DNA from 3 places in the Ruegeria sp. CL6 genome. Region 1 is predicted to be linked to each of the others. Evidence: riboswitches for the same ligand, from Rfam matches in the RefSeq annotation. Region 1 holds a riboswitch; each other region holds the start of a gene.

What was found. A riboswitch is a leader RNA that binds a small molecule or an ion and turns the genes downstream of it on or off. The one in region 1 is predicted to bind cobalamin.
Region 2: linked by a shared signal. The riboswitch ahead of ACR0LH_RS03480 (CbtB domain-containing protein) and the one ahead of ACR0LH_RS17065 (hypothetical protein) in region 1 are both predicted to bind cobalamin.
Region 3: linked by a shared signal. The riboswitch ahead of ACR0LH_RS03410 (DUF1636 domain-containing protein) and the one ahead of ACR0LH_RS17065 (hypothetical protein) in region 1 are both predicted to bind cobalamin.

What each region holds. Positions count from the first base shown of each region.
Region 1 covers NZ_JBQFPR010000006.1:163,182-170,859, reverse strand. The annotation lists gene ACR0LH_RS17095 (prephenate dehydratase) at 1-771, shown strand, start outside; gene ACR0LH_RS17090 (SRPBCC family protein) at 853-1,320, opposite strand; gene nudC (NAD(+) diphosphatase) at 1,361-2,341, opposite strand; gene ACR0LH_RS17080 (bifunctional 2',3'-cyclic-nucleotide 2'-phosphodiesterase/3'-nucleotidase) at 2,479-4,386, shown strand; RNA gene ffs (signal recognition particle sRNA small type) at 4,426-4,524, shown strand; gene ACR0LH_RS17070 (alpha/beta hydrolase family protein) at 4,551-5,408, opposite strand; cobalamin riboswitch at 5,545-5,767, shown strand; gene ACR0LH_RS17065 (hypothetical protein) at 5,931-6,257, shown strand; gene ACR0LH_RS17060 (protein-tyrosine phosphatase family protein) at 6,260-6,757, opposite strand; gene ACR0LH_RS17055 (DNA polymerase III subunit gamma/tau) at 6,928-7,678, shown strand, end outside.
Region 2 covers NZ_JBQFPR010000001.1:691,848-699,525, reverse strand. The annotation lists gene ACR0LH_RS03500 (DUF302 domain-containing protein) at 1-424, opposite strand, end outside; gene ACR0LH_RS03495 (DUF1636 family protein) at 566-910, shown strand; gene ACR0LH_RS03490 (hypothetical protein) at 907-1,401, opposite strand; gene ACR0LH_RS03485 (CbtA family protein) at 1,468-2,166, opposite strand; gene ACR0LH_RS03480 (CbtB domain-containing protein) at 2,171-2,341, opposite strand; cobalamin riboswitch at 2,378-2,584, opposite strand; gene cobF (precorrin-6A synthase (deacetylating)) at 2,628-3,371, opposite strand; gene cobA (uroporphyrinogen-III C-methyltransferase) at 3,364-4,092, opposite strand; gene ACR0LH_RS03465 (cobyrinic acid a,c-diamide synthase CobB) at 4,089-5,405, opposite strand; gene cobM (precorrin-4 C(11)-methyltransferase) at 5,398-6,192, opposite strand; gene ACR0LH_RS03455 (cobalamin biosynthesis protein) at 6,189-6,557, opposite strand; gene cbiE (precorrin-6y C5,15-methyltransferase (decarboxylating) subunit CbiE) at 6,554-7,678, opposite strand, start outside.
Region 3 covers NZ_JBQFPR010000001.1:679,815-687,492, forward strand. The annotation lists gene ACR0LH_RS03390 (protein-L-isoaspartate O-methyltransferase family protein) at 1-591, opposite strand, end outside; tRNA gene ACR0LH_RS03395 (tRNA-Cys) at 819-892, shown strand; gene ACR0LH_RS03400 (NAD(P)-dependent oxidoreductase) at 938-1,894, opposite strand; gene ACR0LH_RS03405 (LysR substrate-binding domain-containing protein) at 1,995-2,879, shown strand; cobalamin riboswitch at 2,952-3,158, shown strand; gene ACR0LH_RS03410 (DUF1636 domain-containing protein) at 3,253-3,633, shown strand; gene cobW (cobalamin biosynthesis protein CobW) at 3,630-4,685, shown strand; gene cobN (cobaltochelatase subunit CobN) at 4,700-7,678, shown strand, end outside.

The sequences.
Region 1 (7,678 bases):
GCCCGCCCCGACATGGAGGCCCTGCCCTGCCGCACATTCGAGGATGTGATCGAATCGGTCCGCTCGGGCGAGGCTGATCTGGCGATGCTGCCCGTCGAAAACACGACCTACGGTCGGGTCGCCGATATCCACCGGTTGCTTCCCCACAGCGGTCTGCACATCATCGACGAGGCATTCGTGCGTGTTCACATCAACCTGCTGGCCGTTCCGGGGGCCACGCTTGCGGACATAACCGAAGCCCATTCGCATCTGGTATTGCTGCCTCAATGTGCGGGGTTTCTGAAAGAGCACGGGATTCGCGGACGGGTCAGCCCCGACAACGCCCGCGCCGCGCGTGAGGTTTCCGAGCAAGGTGATCTGCACTCGGCTGCGTTGGCCAGCGAACTTGCCGGGGAAATTTACGGCCTGAAGGTTCTGGCGCGCCATATCGAGGACCGTGACAACAATACCACGCGATTTCTCGTGATGTCCCGTCAGGCGGACATGTCCCGTCGTGGCGAGCACGGCATGATCACCAGTTTTGTCTTTCAGGTGCGCAACATCCCCGCGGCCCTCTACAAGGCGATGGGCGGCTTTGCCACGAACGGTATCAACATGACCAAGCTGGAAAGCTACATGGTTGATGGGTCATTCACCGCCACGCAATTCTACGCCGACATCGTCGGTCATCCAGACGACCGAAACGTAAAGCTGGCCATGGAGGAGCTGGAGCATTTCACCACAAATGTGGAGGTTCTGGGTGTGTATCCAGCCGCCCAACCGCGCGGATAAGACGCGTCGCGAAGTGAAACGCTTGACCTATCCACTATGGGCGGTGGGCCGCCCGCCAGCGGTCTCAGGCATTTCAGCGCGTCAGAGGCCGTGCCTGTGCCGTTCTTCCATTTCTCGGGCGAACTCACTCAACCGCGACTGAAAGCGCCGCCGGAACCGAGATTGCCCCAGTCTGAGTGACTGCAGAAAGAGGCGCGCCGGCAGGGATTTAGCTGCCAGGGTCATATCCAGTTTCAGCCTTGTTCTGCGCTGGGACAGAGCAAGGAATTCTATCACCGTCGTACCGCTGAGGCCTTTGCCGGTGGCCTCAAAGCGCATCTGGGACGGGGGCTCACACTCGGCCATCAATATTTCGACGTGGCGCGGCTTACCGCGCAGCCTGAACTCGGTTTCCCAAGTAGTACCGGGAACGACTCCCATGTGCCCCGACATCCGCCGCACCTCGATACCGCGACGCATGGCCATACGCTCAAAGCGTTCAAAATCAGCTACCATCTCGAACACTGAGTTGATCGGGGCTTCGATATCTTCGCGCGCCGTGAATTGCATTTCAGATTGTGGCTCTCATACTTTTCAGCCCAGTATTTTGTCAGTCCAAGGTGTCTGCAAGCCAGTTCTGCAAAAGGAAATGCGCGATGGCACCTTTGCGCGCAGGCAAAAGATTTGGATGCTCACCTGCGAACGCCTGCATCATCTCGGACTTGCTGACCCACATCGCATCTTCGATCTCAACAGGATCAATGATGATGTCCCTCGAAAGAGCTTCACCTGCGCACCCAAACATCAACGATGCTGGAAACGGCCAGGGCTGGCTGGACAGATACGTCACCTGACCTACCGGCACGCCTGCCTCCTCCATTACCTCGCGCCTGACGGCGGCTTCCAGCGTCTCGCCCGGCTCGACAAATCCCGCCAGCAGGGAATACATCCCTTCGGGCCACCCAGGAGACCGCCCCATCAAAACGGATTCGCCATGCGTGATCAGCATAATGACGACAGGATCCGTTCGCGGGAAATGCTGCCCACCGCAAGACGGACAACTGCGCTGCCATCCCGCCTGAGACATCTCGCTGGCCGCGCCACAGCGGGCGCAAAACCGATGCGTCTCGTGCCAGCCGATTACCGCCTTGGCGGACGCCGCCAATTCAGCGTCGCGCGCCGATAACCGGGTCATGATTCGACGCAGTTCAGCAAACACAAACCCTGCGGGTAGGTCAGGATGCTGTTGCTCTGACCGGTCAACAAAAGCGCCGACCTGAGATAAATCCAAATCATCTGCGGCCCAGTTTGAAATATCGACCGCGAACACTGGCGAGTCGTCGGAAATACCCAGAAAGATCGGTTCCTCGGTAATCCCGCCCGGTCCGTTTTCAACCAAGCCATGTGTCATCGGAACAAAGCCCAGCCGATCCAGCGCCTCGCCCTGGGCCAGCAGTTTACCCCGCCACAGCAACAGACACCGCGCCCCGGGGTTCGCCCGGGCCGACGCGATTTCATCAGCGTTTCCACGAATATGCGCCGCACGATCCAGGCCAGAACCACCAAATGTCACATGCTCAGCGTTTTTCATTGCAGTTCCTTTGGGTTGTCCGCACAGGGCTGCCATGACAACGATGGCGTTGCAATGGCAATTCATACCGACCGGAAAAAGAACCCGCGGCGTTAAATACCCGCGGCTCATCTTGATCTTTGCGCTGAATACTCTTTTTGTTGAAATTGATTAATAAAAAAACTGCCAAAAGTAGAGTTTTGAAACCTTCTTCCTCTTTGACGAAAGCGCGGGTCCGAATTCTGGCCACGACAGACCTGCATATGAATATGACCGGGTTTGATTACTACAGCGACAGCCCGGACCCTTCCATCGGCCTGACACGCACCGCAAGCCTGATCAAACAGGCGCGGGCGCAGGCCGAGGAGCGCGGAGACCTGGCTCTGCTATTCGACAATGGCGACGCGCTGCAGGGTGCTCCGATCGGAGAGTGGGCAGTTGGGCAAACAGATGAACGTCACATCCTGATGCAGGCGTTCGACATGCTCGGATATGACACGATTGGATTGGGTAACCACGATTTCGGGTTCGGACTGGATGTCCTGGATCGAGTGATGGGGCAGGCACCGTGCCCGGTTCTTTGCAGCAATGCCACCCGGCAGGACGCGGCTCCGATCTGGCAAAGCCAAGCGATTCTAGACCGCTCCATCAGCGCAAACGGGCAGATAGCCCCTTTGAAAATTGGCGTCTTTTCTGTCCTGCCTCCGCAAACGGCCAAGTGGGAGGCCAACCATTTGAAAGGTGTCGTGGACATAGACGACATCGTGACTTGCGCACGAACCAAAACGAAAGAGCTAAAGTCTGCCGGATGCGACCTGATAATCGCGCTGGCGCATACCGGGCTGGGCACTTCGGCGCCGGAACCCCTGATCGAAAACGCCATTATCCCCTTGGCGGCCGTGGGTGGCATCGACGCGATCATCGCTGGACATTCGCATCTGACGCTTCCCGGGGCTGCGCATGACGGATTGGAGCATGTCGATTGGCAAAAAGGTTTCGTCCATGGAAAGCCGGTCGTGATGCCCGGCGCTGCGGGGTCGCATCTGGGGGTGATTGACCTGAACCTCAGCGCGGAACAAAACGGAAAATGGAGGGTCACCAGCCAACGCGCAGACCTGCGCCCCATATCGCCCACCGCGCCTCTGAACCCGCCAGTAGAAGACCCGGAAATTCAACGCCTGTTTGCCGAAGCACATGCTGCTACGCGAAAGATATCTGACCAGCCTGTTGGGAAAACACGGCGGCATCTGCACAGCTACTTCAGTTTTTGCGCTGCGGATCGTGGGCTTGCGCTGGTGGCATCGGCTCAGGCTGCGGCCCTGCGGCCCTACCTGAAAGGCACCCCGCTCGAGAGCCTTCCGGTCCTATCGGCGGTTTCGCCTTCAAAATTCGGGGGCCGTGCCGGGCCGCGCTTTTTTACCGACGTGCCGCCGGGCCAGATCCGCTTGCGCCATGTTCACGACCTCAGCATTTTTCCGAACGAATTGATGGCCGTCATCGTCACGGCAGAGCAAGTGAAGGAATGGCTCGAAATGTCGGCCAGTGTCCTCAACCAGATGCAGCCGGGCCACCAGCGAGACTTATTGAGCCCCGGGCGCGCCGGTCACAACTTTGATGTCCTGCACGGTCTGACCTACCAGATCGACCTCAGCCACCCTGCCCGTTTCGATATGGGCGGCGACATGACCAACCCATTGAACAGCCGGATTCGCGACCTGCAGTTCGACGGCCACCCCATTTGCAAGTCGCAGTCTTTCGTAGTTGCCCTGAACAACTACAGGGCAAATGGCGGCGGGCATTTTCCATTTGTTGATAGCGCACCGCAAATTCCCCTGCCGGTCTTGCCAATTCAACGCACCCTGCGGGATTACCTGTCTGGAGTGACCGACCCTGATCCGCTGGACAACGCCAAACCTCCGTTCACGCTTGCGCCAGTGCCAGGCGCTTTTGCCATCCTGAGAACCGGGGCCAAAGCCCTGCAACACTTGGCCGAACTGGACGAATTCGACCCAAAACCAATCGAGCAGGACGACAGTGGGTTTACGCAAATTCGATTGACACTCTGACGGGTTGTCATTTGCGCGACAGATGCCTATATCGACCCCTGAGAGGTTGGCGCGGGCGAGCGCCTCGCCAACCTGGTCAGGTCCGGAAGGAAGCAGCCACAACGAGCCCCGCTTGGGTCGATGTCCAACCTCTCACTTCTCCAAACCGAATATTTGTTACCGCGTCAGGCGATCAAACGGGGCCAAATGGCGGCGCTTCGGCGTGCAAAGATTCCGATATGCCCAATCTGTTTCAATCCAAAATCTTGCGCTGACAACAGATTCCGACGTGCACTTGGACCATAAAGGTTGGCCAGACGCCACACGGCCTTTGGCGGCGCCAGTTGGTCGTCTTCAAGCGCAAACAATTCCACGGGCTTTCCGTGCTTGGACCAGTCCGCAGCCGGTAGGCTTTTTCCGATTTCGGGCAGGTAATTCTGGGGCGCAGTGCACCAATCGCGCCACTGCCAATACACACCTGACGGCAGATCAGCGCCAAACCCGGTGGCCTTGCCCGGAAGGTACCCCAAAGATTTTACAACCAGAGGCACGTGGCCGTACCAGAACATCGAAGCCAAGGCGCGGTAGGGCCACGGGTGATCTGACAAAGTCGCCAGACCCGAACAAATACAGATCATACGGTCGATCTGTTCACAATCGGGCGAAACGGGGCCGAGCATGCCACCAAGGGAATGACCGATGCTCCACTGTTGCGCGTTAGGGAACCGTCTACGCATTTCGGCGCGCGCCGCAGGCATGTCATTCAAGGCCCAACCCGCCATTGTCGCCTGCGCGTCCTGCCTCCGCCCTGTCAGGGAATCGCCGAAATCGCTGTAGTCGTAGGTCAGACAGGCGATACCCTGTTCGGCCGCCAGCCAGTGAGCGAAGTGCTGGTAGTAATCTCGCGGAACACCCGTCGCGCCGTGCACGACAACGGCAATCTCTGGCTTTGTCATCGGCAAATACAATCGCGCCGACAATTTTGCCTGGCCAGAGGGAATCAAGAAATCCTCGATCAGCACCGACTGCAAGTTATCCAACATGGGCCCTCTCGAAGCTACTGAACTGTTCGGTTCACTCTCCTATCGGGCCATTTGCACCCACAGAGTCAAGAGCGCGCAAGAGTGACCATGCGTCCGTTTGAATTCTACTGCACGCTTGACTCGGAAGGATTTCACCCGCTAGCGATGGCGTGATGGTTCTCGTTCCCGATCTCTGGGGGCGGGATGAAAAGGGAACACGGTGCGGTCCCAACCGGAGAAACCGGAACGGACCAAGGCCGCGACTGCCCCCGCAACTGTAAGCGGTGAGCAATGCCGAGACACCACTGGCCAAATGGCTGGGAAGGTCGGCAACGCGAAGACCCGCAAGTCAGGAGACCTGCCATCGAACCAAAACCGAAACTCGGGCGGGGCGTCCGGGCAGGTCTTCAGTTCGCTGAACCTTCCTGACCAATGCCCCGGCCAACGCGCGGAGGGCGCAGTATGATCTGGAAGACAAAAACTCACGAATTTTCGGCAACGGTATGCCAGAGGACCGGCAGACCCTGCCCGGCGCTGGCTCAGATGGCGCGCGCATTGGCGGATGCGATGGCGACCGCGCAGCCTGCGACCAACCGTGAATTCGAGGTGGAGGGCAGCGGCGAGCTGGCTCATTGCGCCGACGGGTGCACCGCACGTTTTCGCGCGGATCACGCTCAGATCAGGGTGTTTTGCGGCATCGGCTCTGACACGCCCGCCGCAATCTTAAATGAATACGCCGACCTGATGTTCGGTCAGGACACAACCTTCATGCCAGCCGGAGTTGTTTCTGAATTGCCGTGCGCAATGCTCGAAGTGACAACACTTGCGGCGCGACCAGCGTCCGACGCGCAGCATCAGCTCGGGGTGTGACGTCAAGCGCCACGCGGAACCGGTGCCGTCGCCCAGGCAAGCTGCGCGGCGGTTTCCACTGCGCATGGCCTTGCGGCCCGCAATCGGCGCAGAGCCTGCTCGGGGGTTTCGTCGCTTTCCACCATGAGGCGCAATACCGTCATTCCGGAACGCCCGCACCCGCCCCGGCAGTGCACCAGAACCTTGCCGCCACCTGAAAGTATCCGCAGCGCCGCAGCGCTGACTTCCGACCATTCTGTTTGCGACCCTGATGACGGGGCACCAAAATCTTCGATCGGCAGGTGAACCCATTTGACCGAATTGCACTGCAAATCGTGTCCCAGCCCGCTCGCCCTGGCATCTGCCATTTCGATGTCCGTCGTCATTGAGATCACCAGATCTGGCCGCCATTCAAGGAGTGTTCCCAGATCCCCAGCGTAGTCCCCATGCCGACCCGGTATCGGAGCCAAGGCCACCAAGCCGGAACCAATCGGTACGGGATAGATTTCAAACTTGTCCAAAAAAACCACGCAGCCTGCATAGAAAGCCCGCGAACGGGGCAAACATACTTACCGAAAGCTGTACCTCCTGCGATCTGCCATGCCAAATCGAAATTCATCGCACCCTGCTGTGGACGTAGGCGGCGGGGGTCACTACGCTGCAAAGCTGATACGAATCCGACAGAGCAGACATGACCGAAACTCCAAGCCCCGCCTATCAGGTGCTCGCGCGTAAATACCGTCCTGAAACTTTTGCCGACCTCGTGGGCCAGGACGCGATGGTGCGCACGCTGAAAAACGCATTCGAGGCCGATCGGATCGCGCAGGCATTCATCATGACCGGCATTCGCGGCACCGGCAAAACCACAACGGCGCGGATCATTGCCAAGGGCATGAACTGCATCGGACCAGACGGCGAAGGCAAAGCCACGATCGAACCCTGCGGCCAGTGCGAACACTGCGTGGCCATCATGGAAGGCCGCCACGTTGACGTGATGGAGATGGACGCCGCAAGCCGCACCGGAGTGAACGACATTCGCGAGATCATCGAAAGCGTCCGATATCGCGCCGCCAGTGCACGCTACAAGATATACATCATCGACGAAGTTCACATGCTGTCGAACAGTGCGTTCAACGCTCTGCTCAAGACCCTTGAAGAACCGCCCGAGCACGTGAAGTTCATCTTCGCCACCACCGAGATCCGCAAGGTTCCGGTGACGGTCCTGTCCCGGTGTCAGCGCTTTGACCTGCGCCGGATCGAACCCGAGGACATGATCGGCCTGCTGAATAAGATCGCAACTGCCGAGAACGCTCAGATCGCCGAGGATGCTCTGGCGCTGATCACCCGCGCGGCGGAAGGATCGGCTCGGGATGCGACCTCGCTGTTGGATCAGGCTATTTCACACGGTGCCGGGGAAACCAGTGCCGATCAGGTGCGGGCCA
Region 2 (7,678 bases), on a different contig from region 1:
TTGTGTCCAGGTCTGACGCTATGTCTTTCAGCGTGTCACCGCCTTCAGGCAAATAGGGTGAGAAAACAAAGCTGGGCGTCTTGTAAGACAACGTGGCGGTGCCATCGGGGTTTTCGGTAACGTAAAACCGGATCGGGGCTTCTATCATCGCGTTTACGGATGTCCCAAGAACCTTTACCGCGTAGTCATTGTTGAAAACACCTATGACCAGATTGCCCGGAATAGTGATCCCGCGCGCAGCGGCTGCTTTGGTTGGCCCAGCTTGCGTCACAACGATCAGCCCGTTTTCTTTGACGGCTTTTTTGGTGTCAGTCACCAAGTCGGCAAAGGTTTTCTCGGTCGGATAGATAGCCCAACCGGTCAGCGGCCCTTCGGCCCAAGCAGACAGCGGTAAAATTGCCAACGCAAACCAGAGAGCTTTCATATGACGATCTCCTGAGACGTGCCCAAGCGAAACTTGCCAGAAACAACTGCGCCGCGCAGTCACAATCTTGTGCGCTTTCAGGATTGCGCGGCGGATCATAAAGGCTCAGAAACAGGCGGATGACAGGAAACGAGGTCTGCTTTGGATCAGATACGCTTATTGATCTGCAAGAGTTGTTCCGGTTCCCGCGACCACGCGGCTGAGTTGCAGGCAGTGCAGCAAGCGCTGAAAACAGCTGGCCTGCAGGATCAGGTAACATTGGGCGACCAAGCCTGTTTCAGAAGTTGCGCTGAACCCACAGCCTTGGCGCTGCAAGGGCAGGGGCGGGCGTCTTACGTGTTTTCGGGGGTCGATGTGGTGGCGGATGCGGACGATATCGCCGCGACTTGCCTCACCTACCTGAGCAGCCCAGAAGGATGGATCGAAGACGCCCGTCCATGCGGGCGGCTTCGGATGTGCTTGCGCGCGCGCATTCCCGCGCTTTAGTCGACCTGAACCGTGATCGTGGCGCTGACGGGTGCGCCGTCAACGGTCAGTGCGCTGTGGCTGTTCGAGTTCAACGAGACAGCCACCTCGACCTCACCTTTCGGCAGGTCGCTGATATGCATCCAGTTGCCATAGAGCCGCGCCAGTTTTTCGCCGTTGACATAAACATGTGCGTGGCCTTCTCCGGGTTTGTCCTCGGTCGAGGCGTTCTCCGGTGAGAACCGGAAGTTCTCGGGCATGACGTGCAGGTTCCACCCCGCCATTGGATCTTTCGTTAGCGCGACAGAGACGTCAGGCGCGTTTTCGCCTGAGGGTAGGTTCACGGTGGCAGAGTGATCATGCGCCACCGATTCCGCGGCAGTGCCTGAGTGGTGTGACGGATCTCCGTGGTCGTGACCGTCGAAAGTGACCCCGTTTGCGGCGGCAACGACGAAACCAGCGCCCCCGCCGAAAACAAGACCGATTGCAAAGAGGGCAAGTGAACGTGCCATTTCAGTTCCTTGAAAACAAAAAGAAAACGCGCCGGGTGAAGCCCGGCGCGCGTGTCTGTCCGATGATTAGGCTGTTGCTTCGGTGCGTTGGCCTTCATGCTGCCAGAAATAACCGGCGAAGGCACCGACAAGGACCCAAGCCACCAGTCCGATACCAAAAGCACGAGCGGCAAACAGCGCGCCGATCTCGGTTGGGACAGGTCCGGTGAATACATCCGGCTCCGGCGCTCCGATCAGATGAGGCGCAAGAAGCAGAGCAGCCGCGATCACGTAGCTGATCAGGTTTCCGCCGAATGCGATCAGCCACATGGCGACTACCGCAGCCGCAACGGTGGCAAACCACCAGACCTGACGCGCATAAACGTCGGCCGCAGCAACTCCGGGCACCTCAGGGGCCAGCGTAAAGCCGGGCGCAAGGTGGAACGCGACGAATCCGGCCAGACCCCAAAGCACGCCAGTTCGACCGTCAATCTTGTGCCCATTGCCTTCCGCTACCGACATCAGCGCCACCATCACCAAGGCGTAGCCGGTATAGGTCAGCATGGTGAAAATCACGCTCAGGGCGTCGCGGAACAGGTCCGAGAACATGCCCGGCAGCTCAGGGTGAGCGCTGACGGCCTCTCCGCCGAAATGGACCAACTCGCCTGATTCATACAGCTCCGCGTGCAACAGCACAGGTTGCACAAAGACCAACTGCAGCAAGGCGGCAATCAGCCCCGCTGCAGCACCAGCGAACAACGCGCTGGTTAGAATACGGCTAAACATGGTCTTAGTGGCAGGGGAAGCCGGTCGCGTGACGAACGTCGTGCGCTGCGTCGTGCAGGGCGGCTGCCTGAACATGCCCGGTCAGCGTGATAACGCCCAGGCCCAGAACCACTGCGAACATGACCGGAAAGAAGCCAGCGCGCGATGCGGATGCCGTTGTTGTTTGTGTTGCCATCTTTTTTCTCCTTTGCCGCCGCACCCGACGGCCGGTGTTTCAATTTTTCGCCTGGCAGGTCTCCTGGCTTGCGGGTCGATGCCCCTGTTCGCCTTCCCCCTGAAATCAGGAGTGGCTGGTTGAACAAGGGCTCTCCGCTTACAGTCGCGGGGGCGGCTCTGGACTTGACTGCATGGGCAGTCGCACCAAATTCCCTCTTAGCATCCGGATTTCTCCGGCAGGACCAGACGCCTCCATTTAGCCCTTATGAGGGCAGGGGCGCAATCGCCATTTGCGACCTTTTGCGTCAGATACCGCGCTTTTTCAGCAAATAGACATCCATGATCCACCCGTGGTCTGCGCGGGCTTGCGCACGGGTTTTCAAAATCCGCCCAGAGACTTCGGCCAGCGGGCCTTGGATCAGAATTTCCTCTTTCATTCCCACGTAGGCGCCCCACCAAATGTCATAGTCTTTCATCTCAAGGCTCTGGAAAGAACATTCCCCGTCCAGCATGACAGCGACTTTCGAGGCGTTTCGCGGCCATCCTTCCTCTCGGATTCGGCGCCCGGTTGTCACGACATACGGCGCGCCCAGTTCGTTGATCGGAACCGCGTGGGCGGCGGTCAACGCCTGCAAAGCAGTAATGCCGGGAATCACCCGAGTTTCCGGTTGGGGGTTCAGGCGCGACGCAATTCTCAGCGAGCTGTCATAAAGCGACGGATCGCCCCAGATCAGCAGGGCGACATGTTGCGCCTTTGGGTGGGCCGATATGGCGTGTTGCCAACGAAGGGCAATAGCATCGTGCCATTCGTCCACGCCGCGGAGGTATCCGTCATCCGAGCGGCGTTTAGGGATATCGAAATAGGCGATCTGAGGAGGCGTATCAGTCACGGCTTGGATGATTTCCTCACGCAGCCCTGCAAGATCGGCCTTGTTTTCACCCTTGCGGGGAATCAGGATCAGGTCCGCCGACCGAATGGCTTTTGCGCCTTGAAAGGTGACGTGGTCGGGATTGCCGGTACCGATGCCGACAAGGGTCAGATCAAACATCTTCAAGCTCTGCCAATGGGCCGTAAAGGATCAGGGCAGGGGCTGTGCCGATCTCAGCCTCCAACTTCTCGGAGAGTTCACCGACCGAGGAGCGATGCAATTTCTGGTCGGGTGTCGACACGGATTCGGCCATCAATGCCGGGGTGTCCAGCGGCAGGCCGTGATCGTGTAGCGCTCTGACCAGAAGGGGGAAAGTCCGTTTGCCCATGAAAACAACGGTGGTTGCGTCCGGGTCGGCCAAAGCGGGCAGATTCAGATCGTCGGGCAGTTTGCCGCTGACGTCGTGGCCTGTGACAAATTGCACGCGCCGGGCGGTCAGCCGACGGGTTAGGGGAATACCAGCGGCGGCCGCAGCGGCGACCGCCGAAGGAATGCCCGGAATGATCTCGTACTCGATGCCAGCTTCGCGCAGGGCGACAAGTTCTTCCTCGAGCCGTCCGAACAAGCCCCCATCGCCCGATTTCAAACGCACAACACGTGCGCCGGTATTGGCGTAATCAACCAATAGTCGGCTAACGTGATCCTGCTTGGGCGAGGGCCGTCCCGCCCGTTTGCCGACTCCAACCAGATCAGCATCCTCCCGCGCGTGGGACAGGATCGGTCCGCTGCTGAGGTCGTCAAACAGCACGGCATCCGCCTTTTGCATCCGGTCCACTGCTTTCAGCGTCAGCAAGTCAGGATCGCCGGGGCCGGAACCTATGAATGAGACAAACCCGCTCATGCCGTGGCCTCCGCGATCAGGTGAAAGAACGTGCCGGTCACATTGCCGCGTACCGACCCGGTCTGCGGCCCTTCAGCTCCTTCAGCGTCGAAAACGCGCGCCAATGGTGCGTCCGGTTGTTCGAGAATGGAGGAGTAGTGGAATTCGTGTCCCCTTAGCGGTGTCTTGACGTCAAATCCGGGCATCGGGGCCAACAGTTCGGCCCGGCGATACCCAAGGTTGAACTTGCGCTTCTCATAGGACGTGACCAGTCCCAGCAATCCTGCCATCTGATGTTGGGCGCCTTCCTTGTCGACAAGGGCTTGTCCAAGGGTCATGTAACCTCCGCACTCACCGTGAACGGGCTTGGTTTCTGCGTGTTTGCGCAAGCCGGTTAAGAACGTTGTGGCAGCGGCGAGTGTGCCTGCGTGAAGCTCGGGATAGCCGCCCGGCAACCAGACCAAATCCGCGTCAGGTGCGGGCGGCTCATCCGCCAGTGGTGAAAAGGGCAGAATTTCTGCCCCTGCTGCGCGCCACCCTTCCAACAAGTGTGGGTAGGTAAAGGAAAACGCCGCGTCCCGAGCCAGCGCGATTCGTTGCGCCGGAGGCCGCGGCAGCGCGGATGAAGATGGCCTCTTGGGGCCTGAGGAAGCCGCACGCTTGATGGCCTCAAGATCCACGTGTTCCCGAAGAAACGCGGCATATCCAACGATTGCGCTTTCAAGGTCAGGGTGCTCAACAGCTTGAATCAGACCGAGATGCCGCTCAGGAAGCGTTAGGTCGCCCCGGCGCGGCAAGACGCCCAAAACAGGTAACCCGGCGCGTTCCATGCCCAGCCGTGTCAAACGTTCGTGACGAGGGCTGGCGCAGCGGTTTAGGATTACGCCTGCAAAAGGAAGATCGGGATTGTACATCCGAAATCCCAGCGCCGTTGCCGCCGCAGATTGTGCCTGCCCCCCGACATCCAGCACCAAAACGACGGGCCACCCCATCCGTTGTGCGGTTTCCGCGCTAGAGCCGTGCCCAAGCTCGCCGGGCTTGGCAACACCGTCGAACAGGCCCATCGACCCCTCGGCCACAACGATATCCGCGCCCTCGGCTTGTGCCGAGATTGCGGCCAACAGCGGCTCTCCCATCGCCCAGCTATCAAGATTGAACGAGGCACGACCAGCAGCCGCCCTGTGGAAGGCCGGGTCGATATAATCCGGTCCGCTTTTGAACGGTTGCACGGTCAGCCCATCTTCGGCCAGCGCCCTTAGAAGCCCCAGCATGACGGTGGTTTTTCCAGTCCCCGAAGACGGAGCGGAAATCAGCAGACCCGGAGGGTTAGTCATCGCCGTGGCTCCAGCTTGACCACGGGCTGTCCGCGCTCTGTGGACGATAGCGGCGGTCGTAATCCTTGGAATACAGGCAGCTTTCGTCAAATCCTTCACCTGCCAAAGCCGGACCAACCATGATCAGAGCCGTGCGCGAGATACTTTCGTCCAGCGCATCCTTTAGCGTGTCTAGCGTGGCGCGAATGATGCGCTCGTCCGGCCAGCTTGCGCGATAGACAACGGCGACGGGGCAGTCTGCTCCATAGGCCGGGATCAGGTCGGCGAGCACTTTGTCCAGATTGCCGATAGACAGGTGGATGGCCAGCGTTGCTCCTGTGCGGGCAAAGTTTTCCAACGTCTCACCTTCGGGCATCGAGGACGCGCGGCCCGGCGTCCGGGTCAGAACCACGGATTGCGCTAGACCGGGCAGTGTCAGCTCGGTCCCCAGCGCCGCCGCCGCAGCAGCGAACGAGGGCACGCCCGGCGTGACGCTGACGGGGATTCCCATCTTTTTCAGCCTACGAATTTGTTCGCCCATTGCGGACCAGACCGACAGGTCGCCGGAATGCAGACGCGCGACGTCTTGGCCCGCTTTATGCGCCGCTTCGATCTCGGCCATGATCTGGTCCAGATCCATGGGGGCGGTATTGATGATCCGCGCCCCTTCGGGGCAGTGACCAAGGATTTCCTCGGGCACCAACGAGCCTGCGTACAGGCACACGGGGCACGACGCGATGATGTCTCGGCCGCGCAGGGTCAGCAGGTCGGCGGCACCGGGTCCGGCGCCAATGAAATGAACGGTCATGATTGTCCTCCGATGGCTAAGGCGCAGGTGGCCAGCCGGTCGTCCGATATGTGTCTGGGGGAAAGCAACCGGGCCTGAGGCCCAGCAGCAGCAAGAGCGGATGCTTCGGATACGCTGCCAGTGCCATACGTAGCCCGGCTACGGTTCGAGCATGTCAGGGTGCGTTGTCCGGCCAGTTCGCTGGCCGCCACGTAGTGCAAGGGCAGGGCCAGTGCGTCGGCAAAGGCTGCCAGAGCCGGATGCCCTTCTTTGTCGCTGGCCGTCGCCAAGGCCGAAATGTCGTGACCAGCGGACGCCGCATCATAGGCTGCTCGCAGGCTTTCGACCGTCGCAGATGACGAAAAACCAAGGCCCGCCACAATCATAGCGTCACGCTCCACTGGACGACCGGGTAGGATGACTTCCACCCGCGACGGGGGCCCAAAGCCGATGCCTGCGCCAGTTCAATCCGCAACAGCTCACCGCCCAGTTCCTCGTGCCACTGAGCCAGCAGCGCTTCGCTTTCCAATGTCACGGCGTTTGCGACCAATCGCGTCCCCGCCGGTAGTGTTTCACTGATCCATTCCAGAAGGGCGGTGCTCAGACCTCCGCCGATGAAGACAGCGTCGGGCTTTGGAAGCGAGGTCAGAGAGTCAGGCGCAGTGCCATGCACCACGTCCAGCCGGTCTTGCCCCAACGCGTCCGCGTTGCGCCGAATGCGGTCGGCGCGGTCTTTGCGCGGTTCGATCGTAGTGGCGCTTAGCGTCGGATCACACATGAGCCACTCGATACTGATCGAGCCGGTTCCGCCTCCGATATCCCACAGGTGCTCGCCCCTCTGAGGGGCCAGCGCGGACAGGGTCAGTGCCCGAATGGGGCGTTTCGTGATTTGGCCGTCGGTTTCAAATATCTCATCGGGCTTGCCAGAGGCTTTGGGAAAGGCGCTGCCGTGCCCCGCCACGTCCAGCGCGACGCAAACGGGGTGATCGAACCCGCCCAGCAAGGCTTCGGTCAGGGTCAGGCTGCGCGATCGTTCTCGGGGGCCACCCAAAGCCTCCATCACGTGAAGCCGGGTATCGGCAAAGCCGGTTTCGGTCAGATACTGCGCCAGCTCTGCGACCGCTGCTCCGTTGCGCAACAGAAGTATCGCACGAAGGCCCGGTGCCAGATAGGGCCGCAATCGCGTCAGGGGCGCGGCGTGCAAGCCGAAAGTCTGGGTCCCCTCCAGCGGCCAGCCCAACCGCGCGGCGGCCAGTGAAAAGGTCGATTGCCCGGGCAGGGCGGTCCACTCACTGGCGTCAAAATTGCGGGCAATCACCGAGCCTGCGCCGAACCAGAATGGATCACCCGAAGCCAAGACCACGGTCTTGCGCCCCCTCAGCTCGTTCAGGATGGGCAGGCCGTCGGAAAACGGGACCGGCCATTCAATGTGTTCAGCCTCGCTTTGCGGTATCAATGATAGATGGCGCGGCGGGCCCATGATGACTTCGGCCTGTTCCAGCACTTG
Region 3 (7,678 bases), on a different contig from region 1:
ATGGCGCCAAGTCACGCGACCACCGGATTTATGACCGATCCGCACAGTCCCCAGCTCACCCTCCATGAAAAGGCAAGCGATGCGCCCATGCTCTTTAAGCTGGTCAATCAGTGCATCTGGCACTTGCTCTACACCGCCTTGGACCATGATCACGTCATAAGGGCCATGTTCGGTCGCGCCTTGCTCAAGGGGACCGACATGCACGATAGCGTTGTCCGCGTCCGCTTCCATAAGGAGCGTTTGGGATTCTGCTGCCAGATCCTCATCCTCCTCGACAGCCACGACCAACTGAGCCATGCGCGCCGCTACGGCGGTCGAGTAGCCGATCGCCGACCCCACGTCGAGAACCACTTCTTCGTTTGAAATATTAAGCGCGTCCAACATCTTAGCCAGAGTGCGAGGCTCCAGCATGCTACGCCCGCCACCAAGGTCGATCAATCCCTCGACATATGCGGCCTCTCGCTGGGCATCCGGTACAAAGTTTTCCCTTTTCACGTTCAACATCGCGTCGATGATGGGGAACTTCGTTACATCGGAAGGCCGGATTTGCGTATCAACCATCGTGCGGCGCCGGGCTGCGAAATCTGTCATTGGATCGCTCTTACTATTCCCTTGGATTACCGGCTTTTGCCATATCGCGGCTGAACCGGCAACGGCCAGACGACGAAACTTTTGCCGCAGAACAGGAAATCTTTGCAATGAGCTAAGGATGCTGGCGCTCAAGGCGTGGAATTTTGAGTGCAACCCTCTGGACGCCCCAGACGAAAGCTGTTAAAACGCCTGTCACACCACGGCAAGTATTTGATTTTACTTGAAAAGGCGAGTTGGCGGAGTGGTGACGCAGCGGATTGCAAATCCGTGTACACCGGTTCGATTCCGGTACTCGCCTCCATCTCCTCAATATGACCACAAAATTCCCGCGCCGCGCCGAATTGCGTCATTCGGCCCCACGACCCGTCGGGACTACCTCATAGCCGGGTTCTTCCGGCTCATCGTCTTCCATTTCAACGGGAAACCCGGGGGCGGTGATGTCTAGACCCGTCGCGTCCTCAAGACGGCGAATAATGTTGGGAGAGAGCTCTCGGTCGCCGTAACGCGCTATTCCATCGTCAAAAATGCGCATCATCAGCGGGTTCATTTCCAGCGGGACACCCGCGCGGTCTGCGACCTCTTGAAACAGGCCAATGTCCTTTTTCACAAGATCCATGGTGAACGAAATATCCCTTGAACCGTTCAGGATGACCTGGCTTTCGGTCTCATGAACGAATGAGGTCCCCGAGGAGATCTTGATCGCTTCGTATGTCGTATTCAGGTCCATCCCCGCAGCCTTGGCCGTTACCAACGCTTCGGCGCAGGTAATCAGATTCGCCGTTGCAAGGTAATTTGTCAGGACTTTCAACACTGACGCGGACCCCAGATCCCCGGTATGTAGAATACGCCTGCCCATTGTTGTCAGGAACGGCAATATGCGCTCGAAAGTCTGTCGGTCACATCCCGCGAAGATCGAGATATTGCCCGTTGCCGCGCGATGACACCCACCTGAGACCGGGCAATCAACGGCAGCCCCTCCGCGGTCCATGACCAGTGCGCCCAGACGCTTTACCTCGGCTTCGTCTGTCGTGGACATCTCCATCCATATCTTTCCCGGCCTAACCTCGGGCAACATGTCCTGCATCACAGCGTCCGAAGCGGCAGGAGACGGCAGACACGTGATCACGGCATCGCAATCGCGCATCATTTGCGCCGGGCCTTCGGCGGCCTGCGCGCCTTTGGCGACAAATTCGGAAACCAGATCCGAGCTTAGGTCATGGACGACCAGATCAACGCCGTTTCGCAAAAGCGAGCCTGATAGCTTCGCGCCGACATTGCCCAATCCGATAAAGCCCACTTTCATAGCGATTCCTCCCGATAGATTCACCCCGACTATCCTTGTTGCGAAACACGAACTGAAACGAATAATAATCGGCTTTATGACATGAATTTTTTGGTGATAAATGGATCGTGTTCCCAACCTCGTATGGCTGCGCAGCTTTGAATCCGCGGCACGGCACTTGAATTTCACGACAACGGCGCGTGAACTTGGGCTGACCCAGACCGCCGTATCGCTGCATATCCGGTCTCTGGAAGCTGAGCTGGGCCAGCAACTGTTCACCAGAAAAGCGCGGCGGCTGGACCTGACCGAACTGGGCCAGTCCTATTCTCTGACTGTCAGACGTGCGCTGGCCGATATCTCGCTGTCTACCAACAGTCTGTTCGGTCCAACATCGCGCCAGACATTGACGGTAAGGGCTGCGATCTCAACGGCGACATATTGGATCGCCGCCGAGTTGCCAGATTTCTGCGCACGGCACTCAGGTACTCCTGTCCGCCTTGTGTCACATATCTGGAATGACAACCTCGCTCCTGATGACGTGGATGTTGAAATCAGGTTGGGATACGGGGACTGGCCGGGTGTGACATCGGAAAAGCTGACCGAGGAAAGGCTGGTTCCCGTAAAGCGCGCAGGCGGGGCGCTGTCAAAGCTGAAAGACCTGCAATCCGGCCCCCTGATCCACATCCTTGGATACGAGGACAATTGGGCACGTTATTTTGAAGCGACCGGGCTGGCGCATCCCAGCATGCCGCCGCTGTATTCTGCCGACACCTCTGTCGCCGCGCTGCAACTGGTGATGGCCGGAGCGGGTTATGCGACGATATTGGAGCGTTTTGCCAGAAACGCCATTGCCCAGGGCGCGCCCATTGAACTGGCCGGACCCGCGATTCCCTTTGCGCAATCGCACTACCTGATCTGCGGGCCAGAAGAACCTCATCCCTCGGCGGCGGTCGGGCTGTTTCGTGCCTGGCTGCGTGAAAGGGTGGCAGAACATGCCGCTGACTGACATTGGCTGGTCGCTTTTCTAACCTAGAGGATTTCATACCGTCCGCCACGCTTGACAAGCCCCCCACCCGTGCCGCATGTCCGATCCGTTGGTGTCCTCGATAGAGGATGAAAAGGGAATGTGTCAGCGGATCTTCCGTAAAACACAGCCGCCCCCGCGACCGTGACCGGAGAGGGTGCCCAAAGCCACTGGCCGAAAGGCCGGGAAGGCGGGACATCCGACAGAGGCCCGCCTCTGACATCCGCAAGCCGGGAGACCTGCCAGCACCCGAAGATGTAACCGGACGGGGTGTTCCGGTGTCGGGCCCATGTCGCAACACGTGGCCCGCATGAGACCCCGTCCCCCACAAAGAGGATTTGGGGGGATGAGAGACATGACCGAGACCGCTCCGGTCGAACTGCTGGTCTGCACCACCTGCCGACGGGGTCTGCCTGTCGAGGATGACGCGCAGCGGCCTGGCGCTTTGCTGCACAAAGCTCTTGAGCAAGCCGAACTGCCAGAGGGCGTGACCCTGAAAGCGGTGGAGTGCCTGTCGAATTGCGATCAGGGATGCTCGATCGTTTTGCGCGGCGGGCCGGATCGCTGGACGTTCGTGTATGAACACCTCAATGAAAGCGATCACGTCGAAACCATCGTCGAAGGCGCGACCAAGTACCTTGCGACCGAAGACGGCCTGGTCAAATGGCGCGAGCGCCCTGAACATTTCCGCAAAAACTGCGCAGCCCGCATTCCCCCGATTGGAGCCCTGAAATGAGCAATCTTGAGAAACTTCCTGTCACCGTGATCACCGGCTTTCTGGGCTCGGGCAAGACCACGTTGGTGCGTCATCTGATGCAGAACCCACAGGGCAAGCGTCTGGCCATCGTGGTCAACGAATTCGGCGATGTGGGTGTGGATGGAGACATCCTGAAGTCCTGCGCTATTCCTGATTGTCCGGCGGAAAACATCATGGAACTGGCGAACGGCTGCATTTGCTGCACCGTGGCCGATGATTTCATCCCCACGATCGAGGCGCTGATGGCGCTTGAGCCGCGTCCAGATCACATCCTGATCGAAACATCCGGTTTGGCGCTGCCGAAGCCGCTGCTGAAGGCGTTCGACTGGCCCGATCTCCGCTCGAAAATCACTGTCGATGGCGTGATCGCTCTGGCCGATGCCGAGGCCGTCGCCGCCGGTCGCTTTGCCCCCAATGTCGAGGCGGTGGATGCCCAGCGCATGGCCGACGATTCCATCGACCACGAAACGCCTCTGTCCGAGGTGTTCGAGGATCAGATTTCCTGCGCCGATATCATCCTGCTGACCAAGCCCGATCTGGCCGGTCCCGAGGGCGTCGCCAAAGCCAAAGAGATCATCGCAGCCGAAGCCCCGCGCCCTCTGCCCGTGGTTGAGGTCGCCGAAGGCGTGGTGGACGTGCGCGTCGTGTTGGGCCTTGAGGCCGCCGCCGAGGATGACATGGACGCCCGCCCCAGCCATCATGACGGCCACCACGATCACGAGCATGACGATTTTGAAAGCATCATCGTCGAACTGCCCGAGCAAACCGACCCCCTCGATCTGGTTGCCAAGATCGAACGACTGGCCAAGGAACTGAATATCCTGCGCGTCAAAGGCTATGCGGCCGTTCAGGGCAAACCGATGCGCCTGCTGGTTCAGGCCGTGGGTGCGCGCGTGCGTCATCAGTATGACCGCCCGTGGGAACCCGGCGAGGATCGCTGCTCACGTCTGGTGGTGATCGCCGAACATGACGACATCAAAGAGGCTGAAATCCGCGATATCCTCGTGGGGGTCACCGAGGCCGCCGAGTAAGCACAGGGTAAACCATGCACGTCGTCTTCCGCGAAAGCCACGGGCTCGAGGAATCCGAGACCCCGACCGATCTGGGCCAGAGCCCGGCGGATTTGGTGGTGCTGTCCTTCTCGGACAGCGACCTCGGCGCTTTCGCGGCGGGCTGGCATCGCGGTGGCGGGCCGGAAGGTCGGATGCCGACCCTGCGGCTGGCTAATCTGACGGCGCTGAAACATCCCCTCTCGGTGGATACCTATGTCGAGCAGACGCTTGATGGTGCAAAGGGCATCCTGATCCGTCTGATCGGCGGAGTGCCTTATTGGGCCTACGGGTTGCAACAGGTTCTGGCGCTGGCGCAGGCCAAGGGGATCGCCGTGGCCGTCCTGCCCGCTGACGGGCGCGAGGATACAAGGCTGGACGACTATTCCACCCTGCCCGTTTCGACCCTGCGCCGGTTGGCGCATCTGTGCGATACGGGCGGCGAAGTTGCAGCTCAGGCTGCCTTGGCGCAAATGGCGCTGGCTGCGGGGCTTTATGCCGGGCCGGTAATGGGTGCCAAAACCCTGCCCGAATGTGGCGCATGGTGCCCGGATCGGGGCGTGATCCCGGTAGAAAAGGCGTTCACTGGTGATGCAAAACGTATCCCCGTCACGTTCTATCGCGCCTATCTGACCTCGGCCGATACTGCACCGGTGGCCGCGCTGATCCGCAGCCTCCGTGCGCGGGGATTGGACGCCGTGGGCCTGTTCGCCCCCTCGCTGAAAGCCCCGGCCGCCGCTGACTGGCTGCGTGAAAACATCTCAGCGCTGAACCCGTCGGCTATCATCAACGCCACCTCATTCTCTGGCAAAGGCGCGTCGGGTACGTCCCCCTTGGACGCCGCGAATGTCCCGGTGTTTCAGGTCGCACTGGCCACCTCGCGCCGCAAAGCCTGGGCCGAGGCGGAGCGCGGTCTGTCCCCCGCCGACCTCGCCATGCATGTGGTGCTGCCCGAAGTGGATGGGCGGATCAACGCGGGCATTGCGTCCTTTAAGGAACCAGGCAAACGCGATCCCGATCTCGAATATTCCCGTTTCGCGCACCGGGCCGAAAGTGAGCGGATCGAGGCGATCATCGACCATGTCACCGGCTGGCTGAACCTGCAGGACAAACCCAAGGCCGATCAGGTGCCTGCGCTGGTGCTGTCTACCTATCCCGGCAAGGACTGGCAGATGGCCCATGCGGTTGGTCTGGACGCACTCGCCTCGGCCGAGGCAATGCTGTCTGATTTACAGGCCGAGGGCTATGATACCGCCCCCGCCGAACCAATCTCTGAGGCGCTGTTGGACGCGCGTATTTCGTGGCCGCTGACCGAGTATCAAGCCGCGCTGGCGGACCTGTCCGAACAACTGCGCACTGACCTGCAAACGGTTTGGGGCACGCCCGAGGATGATCCCGCATTCGCCGATGGAGCCTTCCATTTCACCGCGCTGCGCCGGGGCAAGGCTCTGATCGCGCTGCAACCCGAACGCGGAACGCCCGAACTGCGCGATGACGACTACCACGACCTGTCGCGCACCCCGCGCCACAGCTATGTTGCCTTCTACCTGTGGCTGCGCAAAAGCCTGCGCGCCGATGCGCTGATCCATATCGGCGCGCACGGCACGCTGGAATGGCTGCCGGGCAAATCCGTCGCGCTGTCTGCCGATTGCTGGCCCGAGGCGCTGATCCGCGACCTGCCCGTGATCTACCCCTTCATCGTCAATGACCCGGGCGAAGCAGCTCAGGCCAAACGCCGCATCGGAGCCGTCACACTGGGTCATATCCCGCCCGCGCTGAAGGAAAGCGGCACGCCGGATCGGATGGTTCGGCTGGAATCGCTGCTGGACGAATTCTCGAACGCCGATGGTTTGGACCCCAAGCGCCGTGACCGGCTGCAAGAGGATATCCGCGATGAAGCGCAGGCCATCGGGCTGGAAAGCGATCTGGGTCTGGATCAGGCCACCTGCACCGCCGAGGCGATCACCCGCATCGACCGCTTTGTCTGTGACATCAAGGAAAGCCAGTTCGGGGACGGCCTGCACATCTTTGGCCGTGTGCCCGACGTCACCGGCAATTTCGACCCCGCGCCCTCGGCCCATGCTGAACGCAGCGCTTTGATCGACGCGCTGGCCGGGAAACGGATCGAGGCCGGGCCGTCCGGCTCGCCCTATCGCGGGCGCTCGGACGTGCTGCCGACGGGCCGTAACCTCTATACCACCGACCCGCGTTCGGTCCCGACCCGCGCCGCTTATACGCAGGGCGTGAAACTGGCCGAGGAACTGGTGCGGCGGCACCTGCAAGAAGAAGGCGACTATCCCAAAGGGCTGATCGTTGACCTCTGGGGGTCGGCCACCATGCGCACGGCGGGCGAGGAATTCGCCATGGCGCTGCACCTGCTGGGCGTGAAACCGGTCTGGGACAAGGGGTCGGAACGGGTATCGGGCATCGAGGTTTTGCCGATCACCGATCTCAGCCGCCCGCGTCTGGATGTGACGCTGCGCGTCTCGGGCCTGTTCCGCGACGTGTTCCCGACGCTTTCGGCGCTGTACGGTCAGGCGGTGCGCGCACTGTCGGCGCGGGATGAAGCCACCGACTGGAACCCCTATGCCGGTCACGAGCCCGCTGCCCGCGTCTATGGCCCTGCTCCGGGCAGCTATGGTCTGAACATGACGCACCTGTCCGAGACCTACACCGATGAAGCGCGCACGCAGGCGGGTGAGGCATGGCTGAACGCCAGCTCCTATGCGTTGGAAGGCGAGCATATCGCGCAGGACAAGGACGGGATCACGCAGCGCGTCGCCAGCGCCGACAGCTTCGTCCACCTGCAGGATCTGGCCGAGACCGACCTGCTGCTGGCCAACGACTACGCCACGCATGAGGCCGGGTTTGCCGCCGCCAAAAAGATCACCGGCGGCACGGCGCAGCTATACCATCTGGACAATACCAACCCCGACACACCCCGCGCGCGCACCCTGCCCGAGGAGATCAGCCGC